2 regions of the Exiguobacterium sp. AB2 genome follow, and region 1 is predicted to be linked to the other one. Evidence: riboswitches for the same ligand, from Rfam matches in the RefSeq annotation. Region 1 holds a riboswitch; the other holds the start of a gene.

Region 1 (6,717 bases):
TCGACGATGCGGCGGGCGATCGTCGGTTTACAGCAACCGCAATCGTTTGTGCACTGATCGTCACACGCGTGTGGCCACGCGACGGTCACGGTCTCACCCGAGAAGTCGGCGACGTTACAGAAAATATGTTCGGAACCGACGAGGCCGTCTAAAATTGGTTGAACGAAGAAGTCCATCCCGCCGCTGACGACGTCAAAGTGCCATTCGTTTTGACGCACGTCGGCCAAAAAGGCAGTAAACCCAGAGCGTAACGCGATACGTTCCACCAAATAGTCTCGATATGCGGTACGCCCGCTACTCGGCAACAAGTTGAACAGTTGGCCGACGCCGGAGCGAATCGAGATGTCTTGGGCGAGGATCGCGTCTTTCAGCTCGACCCATTCGGGAGGAGCGAACGCCTTCATCAAGGCGATGATGTTGTCCTCGGCCGTGATGGTCCCGTCGAAATCGCAGAGGATATGGACCGTCATCGCGTCGTCCACGCTTTCAATGCCGTCTCGAGCTCGGTCGTCTGGCCGTCTCGTTGTCCGAGGACGTGCGCGATGGCCTGTTTGAACGCCCGGGCCCCGGCTGCGGCGCCGTCTGGGTGTCCGTGGATGCCGCCACCGGCATTGATGACGACATCGGTTCCGAAATCACGGATGATGTCGGGAACGAGCCCTGGATGAATCCCGGCTGACGGGACCGGGAGAATCGCTTTTCTTTCGCTCGGTTCCGCGCTTACATCGCGGATGAGGAGCGCCTCGTCACGCGGCGTCGCGAGCGATCCATACGGCGATGGAAAGAGCGTCAAGTCGGCACCGGCGAGTCGAGGAAGCTTCCCGAGTAGGAGTGCATGGCTGATTGAACCGGTCAAGGCGCCGGCGAACGCCGGGTGCGCTAAAATCGGCACGTTCACGTCCGGGTCTTTCGCCAGCTCACGCAAGGTATCGAGCCCGTATGTATAGACGTTGAAGAGGAGGGCCGTTGCCCCAGCGTCAATCAACCGTAGCGCTTGGTCACGTAACGTGAACACCGGTCCGCTTAGCGTGACGGCGTACAGGGCACGTTTTCCGGTCGCCTCGTAATGCTCGCCTAAGACGGTGCGGCCGATCTGCGCCCGCTCAAGTGAAGGGGTGAGCGGATTGTCATATAAAATCTCGTCGTCTTTGACGATATCGATGCCCCCGTCGAGCTGGTCACGGAGCTGTGCTTCTAAAAAGGTCAAGTCTCGGCCGATGACCCCTTTGAAGATGCTCATGACGAGTGGCCGGTCGTAGACGCCGAGTAGCTGACGGACGCCTTCTGTCCCGAACTTGGCGCCGGGAAACGTGTCGCGCAACGCTTCAGGTAAATCGAGGTCGACGAGCCGGACCGAGTCGTCGAGTGATAGCTTTCCGAACGTCGTCGTCAAGATGGATGAGAAGTCCGCACTGACGTTATGGAGCGGGTAGCGGATTTTGAAGCGGCTCGTCGTTTCCGTATGTGACGTCGAGACGACTTCGGCGCGATACGCTTGTAACTGTGCTTGTTCTAGGTGTGGTAAGTCTGTCCACGTGCCGACGGTCAACTCGAGCGCGATTTTCGCGGCGAGGTCGGCCACGCGGTCCGTACGGTTAATTTCATAAGTGGCGATGATGCCCATGTTCGTTCCTCCTTCCGGTCAAACAAAAAATGACCCCATGCCGAGGCAAGAGGTCATCATAAAAAATGAACTCTTATCTCTCAGCGTCTGCTGCAAGAATTAGCACCGTGCCCAATCGGGTCGGTTGCTGCGACATCATCGGGCTTGTCCCTCCGTCTGCTCTTGATAAGAATATGATTTGAAGTTGTGAAATTTAATTGAATTTTTGCACAGAATCGTCACAGCGTCAATTCCTTTTTTGAAAATTTTTTATTTTAGAAATTTGTTTCCATATATGCAAACAAAAAGTGACTCGATGCTCAAAAAAACAGCGTTGACAACCAGGGCGTCGACTCCGTAATATTCAGCTCATAGTCACACAAATCGAATAACACACTCTTATCGCGAGTTGGCAGAGGGAATTGGCCCGATGACGCCGCAGCAACCGACCAGTACGGCACGGTGCTACATCCACCAGACGAATGTCTGAAAGATGAGAGGAACAACCAATCTGGCTGTGCCTCTTTCTCGCGGAGAAAGGGGCTTTTTTTGTGGAAATCATCGAAAGGGGAAATAGACATGGCATATCAACCATTTACTGAACAGACGGTCGTCGACCACGTCCGGGCACTCGGACTGATTGAAGAAGGAGGGATCGCCCAATGCGATGAGATTGGGGACGGAAACTTGAACCTCGTCTTCCGCATCCGTCAAGGCGAACAGCGTCTTATCGTCAAACAAGCGCTCCCGTATGCGAAAGTCGTCGGGGAAAGTTGGCCGCTCACGCTTGAACGGGCCTGGATCGAGCAGCTCGCGTTGCGTCAGTTCGCAGAAGTCGTGCCACGTTTCGTGCCGAACGTGCTCGGGAGCGACCGGACGCTCGCGTACACGATTTTAGAGGACTTGTCCGATTATGAAATCGTCCGCACCGGTTACCTCGAAGGGAAGACGTATCCTGAACTGGCCCGTCACGTCGGTGAATTTTTAGGCGAGACGTTGTTCGCCACGTCCGACTACGCGGCCGGTCCAATCGAGAAGAAGCGGAAGGAACGGGAGTATTACAACCCGGAGCTGTGCGACATCACGGAAAAGCTCATTTTCACCGATCCGTATAAAGACGCCGAGTCGAACAATATCGAGGCGGCGCTGCGTCCTGACGTCGAACGCCTCTGGCATGACAAGGCGCTCAAAGTCGAGGTGGCGAAACTGAAAGTCGGATTCGTCACGAAACATGACGCCTTGCTTCATGGCGACTTACATACAGGAAGCATCTTTGCGACGACGCAGGAGACGAAAATCATCGATCCGGAGTTCGCATTCTACGGACCGTTCGGCTTCGACGTCGGACAGATTATCGCGCATTTGACGCTCGCCACGTTCCACGATCCGCTCAAGCGATTCGAACGGTTCACGGACGTCCTCACGGTGTGGGAGACGTTTGAGAAGACGTTCCGCCACAACTTCACGAACGCCGTCGAGCCGTTCGACACGGAAGGATATGTCGACGACTTGTTACAAACGATTTTCGCCGACACGGTCGGCTATGCCGGTTGCGAACTCATCCGCCGCGCCATCGGCCTCGCCGGCGTCGCAGACCTTGAGACGTTACCCGAAACGACACGTCTCGAGCGGAAACGCGATGCGCTCGCGCTCGGTACGGCGCTCATTAAAGAACGTCACGAAGTCGACTCGATTGACGGCCTCGTCACCTTGTTATCGGGGGTACGCGTATGACGGTGCAAAACATTCGCTTTGACGTCTCGACCAATGAGTTGATTCTCTTAGACCAGACGCTCCTTCCGCATGAGGCACGTTACGTGACGATCGAGACGCTTGAAGAAGCGGAGCACGCGATTGAGACGCTCCAAGTCCGAGGCGCACCGGCGATCGCGTATTTCGGGGCGTTCGTCCTGGCGAAAGAGGCAGAGCGTCTCGTCGACGACCCAGATTTCACGCGTCGTCTCGAGATTGTCGGACGCCGTTTGATCGCGACACGGCCGACGGCGGTCAATTTACAAAACGTGATCGAGTCGCTTCTCGAATTGAACAGCGGGGACGATTTCGAACAGATTGCCGGGGAAATAAAACGGCGCGCGGTCGCCCTCTATGAACGTGACGTCGACACGTATCGGTCCATCGGAGAGCACACACTGACCGTGTTGCCTTCAGGCGGGAACGTCTTGACGATTTGTAACGCCGGCGCTATCGCGACGTCGCGTTACGGGACGGCACTCGCACCGTTTTATGTTGGGAAAGAGCGCGGTGTCACGTTCAACGTCTTCGCCTGTGAGACCCGTCCACTTCTGCAAGGGGCACGCCTCACCGTTTGGGAACTCGACCAAGCGGACATCGACGTCACGCTTATCACCGATAATATGGCCGCGTGGACGATTCAAGCGAAAGGCGTCGACGCGATCATCGTCGGAGCCGACCGCATCACACGGACGGGACACGTCGCCAACAAGATTGGGACGCTTCAACTCGCCGTGCTCGCCAACCATTACGGCATCCCGTTCTATGTCGCAGCACCGCATTCGACGTTCGATTTGACGGCAGACGATGCGATTGAGATTGAGGAGCGGGACGCGAAAGAAGTGACACACATCGGTGGCCAGCCGACGGCACCTGTCGGCATCACGGTCTTCAATCCGGCGTTCGACGTCACACCGCCCGAGCTCATCACGGGACTCATCACCGAGGCGGGCGTGTTCGAGGCGAACGAGACGGCTATCACACATCATGTAGGGGGAACGATTCATGTCTAAGAAACTATTGATTTTACTATTCACGTTCGTCTTGGCGCTCGTCGGTTGCACGAACGAACAAGCAGCCACGCCGAAACCGACCGAGAAGACACCGGAAACGAAACCGGTGTCGGCTTCGAACGGGACATTGCCGAAAGACATCGACGTCGCCCTGATCATGCAAATGTCGATCGGGACGTTCTCGTCGCAGTACATAAACGGTGTGACCGAACAAGTCGAATCGTTCGGCGGCAACGTGAAAGTGTATAACGCCGACAATGATTTGTCGAAGATGGCGAGTTATGTCGACACGGCGACGACGCAAGGTGTCGATGTCATCTTGATTGATCACGGGCGCGCCGACGCGTTGAAAGAACCCGTCCAACGCGCGCTCGACAAAGGCATCAAAGTCGTGGCGTTCGACAACGATTTGACGAACGAAGGCGTCACGGTCATCGACCAAGACGACTATTCGCTCGCGTGGCGTTCGCTCAAGGCGCTCGCGGAGGATTTGGACGGGGAAGGGAAGATTGTCACGATTTGGGTCGGCGGTTTCACGCCGATGGAACGTCGCCATACGATTTACGATGCGTTCTTGAAGCGTTATCCAGGGATCGAGGAAGTGGCCAAGTTCGGTTCGGCGACGAACAACACCGCGCTCGACACACAGAGCCAGATGGAAGCGATCTTGAAGAAGTACCCGGAAGGCGAGATTGACGCCGTGTTCGCGATGTGGGACGAATTCGCCAAAGGTGCGAGCCGTGCCATCAAACAAGCCGGGCGCGATGAGATTGCCGTCTACGGCATCGATTTGAGCGATGAGGACCTTCAGCTCATGCAAGAAGAGGGAAGCCCGTGGAAAGTGACGGCAGCGACCGACCCGGCCGAGATTGGTCGTGTCCAAGTCCGATATGCTTACCAAAAATTAGCTGGTGAAGAGACGCCGTCCATCCATTCGATTGACCCGTACTTAGTCGACCGTGACGTCTTACCGGACGAGAAAGTGACGATGGATGATCTCGGTCAATACGTACCGAATTGGGGCGCGTCGGACGCGGCTTGGTCGGACTGGATGAAATGATGATTCGGCTTGAACGCGTCACCAAACAATACGGGGACGTGACGGTGCTCGATGACGTCACGTTCGGGCTGCGTCGCGGCGAGATTCATGGCCTTCTCGGCTTGAATGGGGCCGGGAAGAGCACGTTAATCAAGCTATTGAACGGCACGACGACACCGACGTCCGGGTCCATCTCGCTTGACGACGAGACCGTCGTGCTCACGCCGGCCGAAGCGATTCGACGTGGTGTCATCACCGTGTCGCAAGAAGTTGATGATGCGCTTTATCTCGACTTACCGGTCTATGAGAACGTCGTGCCGTGGCAGACGGTCGAACGGATTCAACCGCGTGAATTGAAGCGACGGGCTACGGCGTATTTGAAGCGTGTCGGTCTCGCGATCGATGTGACGAAACCGAGTGGGCATTATCCGCTCAGCGTCAAACAACGCATCTTAATCGCCCGGGCGCTTGCGAGCGAGGCGACGTACCTCTTGCTCGACGAACCGACGGCCGCCTTGTCGACGGACGATGCGGCGGCACTGCTTTCGCTACTGCAGACACTCGCCGAAGACGGCGTCGGCATCCTCCTCATCACACACCGCTCCGAAGAACTGACACGTGTCACGACGACGACGACGTTTCTCCGGGACGGGCGGCTCGTCTATGAAGGGCCGTTCCAACCGTTGTCGACCGAAGACGTCCATACGCTATTGAGCGGGACGGCACTTGTAGATGAGTTGGAAAAAGCGACACCGACGAACGAGGTCCAACTGAAGGCGACGCTCACGTTACCCGCGTTTGGGACCGAGTTATCGTTCACCGCCTACAAAGGCGAGGTCGTCGGCATCGGCGGCGTGACGGGGAGCGGCAAGACGGAGCTCGTCGAGGCGTTGTTCGGTTTGTCAGACGCGAAGCAACACATCGAGCTCAACGGGAACGTGACGACGATCCACACCCCGCGACAAGGGGTCCGCGCGGGGTTCGCCTTCGTCCCGGAAGAACGGCGCAAGCAAGGACTCTTTCTCGACGACTCGATTGAACGAAACGCGTTAGTCGTGGAAGGCGAGACGAGCGTGTTACAACGCGTCTTGTCCTCGCTTCGTGTCAAATATGCCGATGTTCGACAGCCGGTGCGTGAGTTGAGCGGTGGCAATCAACAAAAAGTCGTCCTCAGCAAGTGGTTGTTTGAAGACCGGGACGTGTATTTACTCGACGAGCCGACGAAAGGCGTCGACGTGACGGCGAAACGGGACATTTATGAACTCGTGACACGACTGGCCAAACAAGGCAAGACGGTCATCTTCACGTCG
Region 2 (6,717 bases), on a different contig from region 1:
GCGAACCCGGAGACCCATCAGTACGGTCCGTTCCGTGGGCAAAGCCGATTGAAACAGGCGGTGTCGACGTTCTACTTGAACGAATATGGAGTCGACGTCGATGCCGAGACGGAAGTCGCGATTTTAATCGGGTCGAAATCGGGGCTGATCACGCTCCCACAATGTGTCCTTGAACCGGGGGAAGGCATCTTGCTCCCGAATCCGGGCTATCCGGATTATATATCGGGCGCACGGCTGGCCGGTTCGGTCGTGCATGACCTCGTCCTGACAGAAGCCAACGATTTTCTACCGGATTACAACTCGCTCGATACGCACGGGGCGCGGCTCATGTATTTGAACTATCCGAGCAATCCAACCGGCGCCGTCGCGACGCCACAATTCTTCGAGGACACGGTCCGTTTCGCCCGAGAGCAGGAACTGATGGTCGTCCACGACTTCGCCTATGGCAGCATCGGCTTTGACGGGCATGTGCCGCCGAGCTTCCTTCAAGCCGACGGGGCGAAAGAGGTCGGCATCGAAGTGTACACGATGTCGAAGGCGTTCAACATGTCCGGCTGGCGCGTCGCCTTCGCCGTCGGCAACAAAGACATCATCGAGGCGATCAACACGTATCAAGACCACGTCCATGTCAGCGTCTTCTCCGCGATTCAAGAAGCGGCCGTCGCCGCACTCGAGTCACCGAAGTCGGTTCGAGATGACTTGTCCCGTCTGTATGAGACGCGGCGCGACCGATTGGTGGACGGCCTGCACCAAGCCGGCTGGGACGTGACGGCCCCGAAAGGCTCGTTCTTCGTCTGGGCGAGAGTGCCGGAAGGCGATTCCGCCTCGTTCGCCAAAAAGCTGCTTCATGAGGCAGGCGTGGCCGTGACACCGGGCTATTTCTTCGGCACCGAAGGGGAGCGCTACGTGCGTTTCGGACTCGTCTCCCCGGAGCCGAAGATTGACGAGGCCGTCGAGCGTATCGAGCGGCTGTTCGCCGCCTATGAAGAGGTGCGGGCGTGATCCGTCAAGCCGTGCTCGAGTATGATCACGCCGCTGACGCGCTCGATCGTCTCGACGAACTGATCGGCGCTCGTTCGGTCCATGTGTTGCGCGGGCAAAACGGCTACCCGACCGTCGAACGGCTACTCCCTTCGATTCAAACCTATCCGGCAACGACGTTCCGAGGAGATTGCACGGATCGTGAGGCGGATCGCGTCGACCTCGACGGGGCGGACGTCCTCATCGCCGTCGGTGGCGGCAAGCTCGTCGACACGGCCAAACTCGTCGCCGTACGGAACGGCGTCCCGCTCATCGTCATCCCGACGCTCGCCTCCAACTGTGCGGCGTTCACCCCGCTCAGCGTCGTCTATCGCGACGACGGGAGCTATGACCGCTATGACGTCTTCCGGGTCGTCATCGAACGCGTCATCGTCGACGCCCGGGTCATCGCATCATCGCCGTATGATTATTATCGAGCCGGCGTCATCGACACGGTTGCGAAGTTTTATGAGGCCCGCTATTTGAGCGGGGACGCCTCGACCGATGCCGGCGTCGATGCCGGACTCGCGCTCTCCAAGCAATGTCATCGCCTGCTCGAGCTCGAATTGACCGAGACCGCCTTCCGCTCGTATGGGGAAGGGACGCGTTATGCGGTCGACCACGTTCTCGCCATCGGTGGGGCGGTCGGTGGGTTCGGCGACGCCGGGACACGGGTCGCCGTCGCGCACGCCGTCCATAACGCGCTCAGTCAGTTCGAGACGACGCATCCGTTCCTGCACGGGGACAAGGTCGGCTTCGGGTTGCTCGTCCAAGAATCGCTACGCGGCTCGGAAGACGTGGCTCGGCTTCGGGCGTGGCTCGAAACGGTTGAGGCCCCGACGACGCTCGAGGCGCTCGGTCTTTCGACGGACGAGATCCCGTTCCTCGTGGCAGCAGTCATGAGGGAGACGACGCTCCAACAGTTGCCTGAACCGATTGATTATGACTATTTGAAAATAATTCTTGAAAATTTGCAGAAAACTATTTACAAATAAAAGAATAATGAGTAAGATAAAGACAATTAAATTGAACGTTTGCTTATCAAGAGCGGTGGAGGGACTGGCCCTATGAAACCCGGCAACCAGATCGTAAGATCATGGTGCTAATTCCAACAGGCGGAAGCGTCTGGGAGATGAGCGTGTCCGACTTCGCTGTGTCGTGCCCGCCTCTCTTGATGAGTGGCGGGCTTTTCATATTAAAGGAGGAATCATTCAATGAACATCAAATCAAAATCAGTCCTTGCCGGGACATCGTTACTCGCCGCGATCGCGCTGTCAGCTTGCGGACAATCGGATGCGAGCGAGGCGCTCAGCAACGAGTCGATCACGATCGGTGTGACCGGGGGGCCGCACCAACAAATCGCCGAGGAAGTGAAGAAGCTCGCCGCCGAGGACGGGCTCGAGCTCGATATCAAGGTGTTCAACGACTACAATACCCCGAACGCCGCGCTCGCTGAAGGCAGCCTCGACGTGAACAGCTATCAGACGCTGTCGTTCCTCGAGCTCCAAAAAGCGGATAAGGGCTACAAGATTGACGACGTGTTCAAGACGGTCGCCTTCCCGATGGGGCTCTATTCGGACAAGCTGACCGATATCGACGAATTGAAAGAAGGCGACAAGGTCGCCGTGCCGAACGATCCGGCGAACGAACTCCGTGCGCTTCGCCTCTATGAGACGGCTGGTCTCATCACGCTCAAGGAGGGCTTGACGGACAAGGCGACGAAACGAGACATCGCCGAGAACCCGCTCAACCTCGAGTTCATCGAGCTCGAGGCGTCACAGCTCCCGACGCAACTTCCTGAGGTCGCGCTTGCCGCCATCAACACGAACTTCGCGATGGGTGCGGGGCTCTCGATCAACGAGGACGCCCTCTTCCATGAAGACACGGTCGACAACCCGTACCCGAACTACGTCGTTGTCCGGACCGACAACAAAGAAGACGAGGTCGTCGAGACGCTCAAGTCATACTACCACTCTGACGAGATTCGGACGTTCATCGAAGAGACGTTCAACGGCTCGATCGTCCCGGCATTTTAAGGAGGCACTATGATCGCACTCAAACAGATCAAGAAGACGTTCACCGTCAACAAAGGAACGGTCACGGCGCTCGATGACGTGTCGCTGACGATTGAAAAAGGTGAGATCTTCGGCATCATCGGGCGCAGCGGTGCCGGGAAGAGCACGCTCATCCGGATGATCAACCTGCTCGAACGCCCGACGTCGGGCCAGGTCGAGATCGAAGGACAGGACATCACGAAACTCGGCAAAAAGGAGCTCTCGAAGCTCCGGCACCGCATCGGGATGATCTTCCAACATTACAACTTGCTGAAGACGGCAACGGTCGAAGAAAACGTCGCCATCCCGCTCCGCCTTGAAGGGCTCGATAAAGAGACGATCCGACAGCGGGTCGACAAATACCTCGACATCGTCGGACTGACCGACCATCGCAAGCATTACCCGGAACAGCTCTCGGGCGGACAGAAGCAACGCGTCGCCATCGCCCGTGCCCTCGCGCACGAGCCGGATATTCTCCTCAGCGACGAGGCGACAAGCGCACTCGACCCAGAGACGACCGAGTCAATTCTCGACTTGTTGCTCGAGATTAACCGCGAGCTCGGCTTGACGATCTTCCTAATCACCCACGAGATGGAAGTCATCGAACGGATCTGTGACCGTGTCGCCGTCATCGACGGCGGCAAGATCGTCGAGGAAGGCGACGTGCTCGACGTGTTCGCCGACCCGGTCCACGCGACGACGCAGAAATTCTTGAAGACGAACCTCGACGTGCCGGAAGAAGTCGTCAAGGAACTGAGCACGCACGGCACGCTCGTCCACTTGTCGTTCATCGGCAGCCAGACCGAACAGGCCGTCCTCGCCCAGTTGACGAAGCGGTTCGGGCTCCTCCCGAACATCATCGGCGGCGGCATCAAGAAGTTGAAACGCGGGCTCGTCGGCAACCTGCTCATCCATCTCGACGGGGATGTCGACAAGACCGACCAAGCCGTCCGCTATCTCGAAGCGAGCGGCGTGAAAGTGAAGGAGGTGACGAACCATGCTACAGTTCTGGGCCGACTGGGGTGACTTGATTTGGACCGGTACGATTCAAACGCTGACGATGACAGGCATCGCCCTCGTCATCTCGACGTTCATCGGACTGCCGCTCGGGACGTTGCTCGTGTTGACGCGTCCGAGCGGGCGCCTGGCGAACCGTTACGTCTACGGCGCGCTCTCGAGCGTCATCAACGTGGTCCGTTCGATCCCGTTCATCATCCTATTGTTCTTCATCTTGCCGTTCACGCGGTTCATCATGGGGACGACGATCGGGGTACAAGGGGTGCTCCTCCCGCTCATCGTCTTCACGGCACCGTACATCGCACGTCTCATGGAGTCGGCGCTTCTCGAAGTCGACCGCGGCGTCGTCGAGGCGTACGAGGCGATGGGTATCTCGACACGGAAGATCATCTGGTACGTCCTCATCCGTGAGGCCCGCTCGTCGATCGTGCTCGGACTGACGATCGCGACGATCGGGTTGATCGGGGCGACCGCGATGGCCGGGCTCGTCGGGGCGGGTGGCCTCGGAGACATCGCCTATCAGTACGGCCATCTCCGCTTCGAGCCGGAAGTCATGTACGTGACGATCTTCGTCTTGATTTTGCTCGTCCAATCGATTCAATCGTTCGGAAACCGCTTGGCGGCCCGACTCAAGAAGGCATAATAAAAAGAGCGCTGCTGCGGCAGGGCTCTTACTTGTTGTCGAGCAGACGTTTCAGCTCGGCGATTCGGTCATGGCGCGGGATGAACGTCCGGATCTCTTTCTCGCTAAACCCGATTTGAATCCGATTGTCGTCGACGACAATCGGGCTCTTCAAAATCTGAGGGTGCGAGGCGACGAAACTATACAGTTCTCGGAGCGACATCTCATCGAGCTGGTCGGCGGCCTGTTTGTACACGCTTTTTTGGACGGACAACAGGTCGGTCGTCCCGTTCTCGGTAAGGCGGAGCATGTCTTTGAACTCGTTGAACGACATCCCTTGGTCAGTCAATTTCTTCTCGATGAACGGGATGTTCTGTTCACGTAACCAATCAATCGTCTTGCGGGAAGAACTGCAGCTAGTATGTGTGAATACGGTGACCGTCACCACAACCACTTCTCCTTTGCGTCAAGTTGGATAGTTCTATTTTCTATCATTCATACGTCATGTAGCGGAATATGTTTCAAATCACATAGACTTTTTTCTCGTCTACTAAGGAATGATGTCCCTATCGGAAGGGTACATGACGAAAGAGACTATATTTTAAAGAGGAGTTCATATGTTCGATTATACGGTTACGACGGATCAATCAGTCGCAGACGTCGTCGAGAAGCTGAAAGGGACGCTCAAAGAAGAAGAGTTCGGCGTCCTTTGGGACTTTGACCTCAGGGCGACGCTTGAAGAGAAAGGGCAGGCAATCGACGGGGACTATCGCATCCTCGAGGTGTGCAACCCGGAGGAAGCGAAGAAAGTGTTGACGGCGCATCGCGAGGGCGGCTATTTCCTTCCATGTAAACTAGCCGTCTTCACGAAAGACGGGGCGACGCATGTCGGCATGCCGAAGCCGACGAGATTGATCGAGCTGATTGAGGACGATTCACTCCAAGTCATCGCACGAGACGTCGAGACTCGACTGATACGCGCCATCGATAACAGCATCTGAACGGATCACCCGCTACTATGGCGGGTTTTCTTATGTCATTGAAAGTAAGTAAATGGTAAAATTGGATTATCAAACAAAAAGGGGCGGTACGATTGAAGCCGAAGTTGATTGTAATCGCGATGAGCATGCTCGTCCTCTCGGGGTGTGGGGACGAGCGCGACAGCGCACTGAAATTAGATTATATCGATGAACATTGGATCGTCGGACATTATTCGCTAAATCAGAAGGCAACGGCGGACGTCGGTACGGTACTCGAGGCGTGTACGGGGGACTTGACGACGACACTCGAGGGCGAACTGACCGTGCACGACACGATCGTGGTGAGTCGTCCGCCGTTCACGAACGCAGGTGATGACTTTATGTATAAGGCGGTCACGTATGTGGAAGGGGACCGACTGTACGCGGTCTGCCGGGACATGGTCTCGCCGAATCTCCAGGCCGAAGTCGTTCCATCGTTCCCTGAACAAGTCGTCACTTCCCAACCGGTCGACCGGGCGCCGGTCGTGTTACCGATCTCAGCATCGGCCAAGAGAGCGTTCCTCGAAGCGGATGTGTTGCAGGACCATCCGTTCAAGCTCGAGCCGTTCGGTGATGCCGTGTTCGCGTTCTCGCAGGCGCTCTACGGTGAAATCGAGATTGCGATCGACGGCTGGCCAACGTTGTTCCCGCTACATATATTCGAACCGGCGTCCGTAGGGATCGGTGACATCCAGATGATGTTCGCGTCAAGCGAGAGTGAGTCGTTGCCTTATATCTTGATGCGTTACGGGGACGGACACATCTCTTCCCAACCACTCGAGGTGACGTTCGATGCGACGAAGCCGGCCCCTCGGTTCGAGTCGCTCGAGGTCGAACGGCTACCGATCGACACGGATGTCCTCATCCCGGACATTTCGTACCCCATCTTTGCATTTCATTATGAAAAGGACGGGAAGCGTGAGACGTCCGAAGTGACGTTGACGTATCGGGAGGGGACGTTCGACACCGAAGAAGACCGAGACTT

The links. A riboswitch is a leader RNA that binds a small molecule or an ion and turns the genes downstream of it on or off. The one in region 1 is predicted to bind S-adenosylmethionine.
Region 2: another riboswitch for S-adenosylmethionine. It lies ahead of DI14_RS10040 (MetQ/NlpA family ABC transporter substrate-binding protein); the one in region 1 lies ahead of DI14_RS07030 (2,3-diketo-5-methylthiopentyl-1-phosphate enolase).

What each region holds. Positions count from the first base shown of each region.
Region 1 is NZ_JNAA01000047.1:21,761-28,477, forward strand. Features, by position in the region: gene DI14_RS07025 (2-hydroxy-3-keto-5-methylthiopentenyl-1-phosphate phosphatase) at 1-470, opposite strand, end outside; gene DI14_RS07030 (2,3-diketo-5-methylthiopentyl-1-phosphate enolase) at 467-1,624, opposite strand; SAM riboswitch class I at 1,695-1,796, opposite strand; SAM riboswitch class I at 2,000-2,103, shown strand; gene mtnK (S-methyl-5-thioribose kinase) at 2,183-3,337, shown strand; gene mtnA (S-methyl-5-thioribose-1-phosphate isomerase) at 3,334-4,368, shown strand; gene DI14_RS07045 (sugar ABC transporter substrate-binding protein) at 4,361-5,428, shown strand; gene DI14_RS07050 (sugar ABC transporter ATP-binding protein) at 5,428-6,717, shown strand, end outside.
Region 2 is NZ_JNAA01000074.1:2,261-8,977, reverse strand. Features, by position in the region: gene DI14_RS10050 (aminotransferase class I/II-fold pyridoxal phosphate-dependent enzyme) at 1-1,002, shown strand, start outside; gene DI14_RS10045 (iron-containing alcohol dehydrogenase family protein) at 999-2,015, shown strand; SAM riboswitch class I at 2,056-2,159, shown strand; gene DI14_RS10040 (MetQ/NlpA family ABC transporter substrate-binding protein) at 2,235-3,056, shown strand; gene DI14_RS10035 (methionine ABC transporter ATP-binding protein) at 3,066-4,100, shown strand; gene DI14_RS10030 (methionine ABC transporter permease) at 4,072-4,734, shown strand; gene DI14_RS10025 (Spx/MgsR family RNA polymerase-binding regulatory protein) at 4,763-5,161, opposite strand; gene DI14_RS10020 (DUF302 domain-containing protein) at 5,331-5,714, shown strand; gene DI14_RS10015 (hypothetical protein) at 5,807-6,717, shown strand, end outside.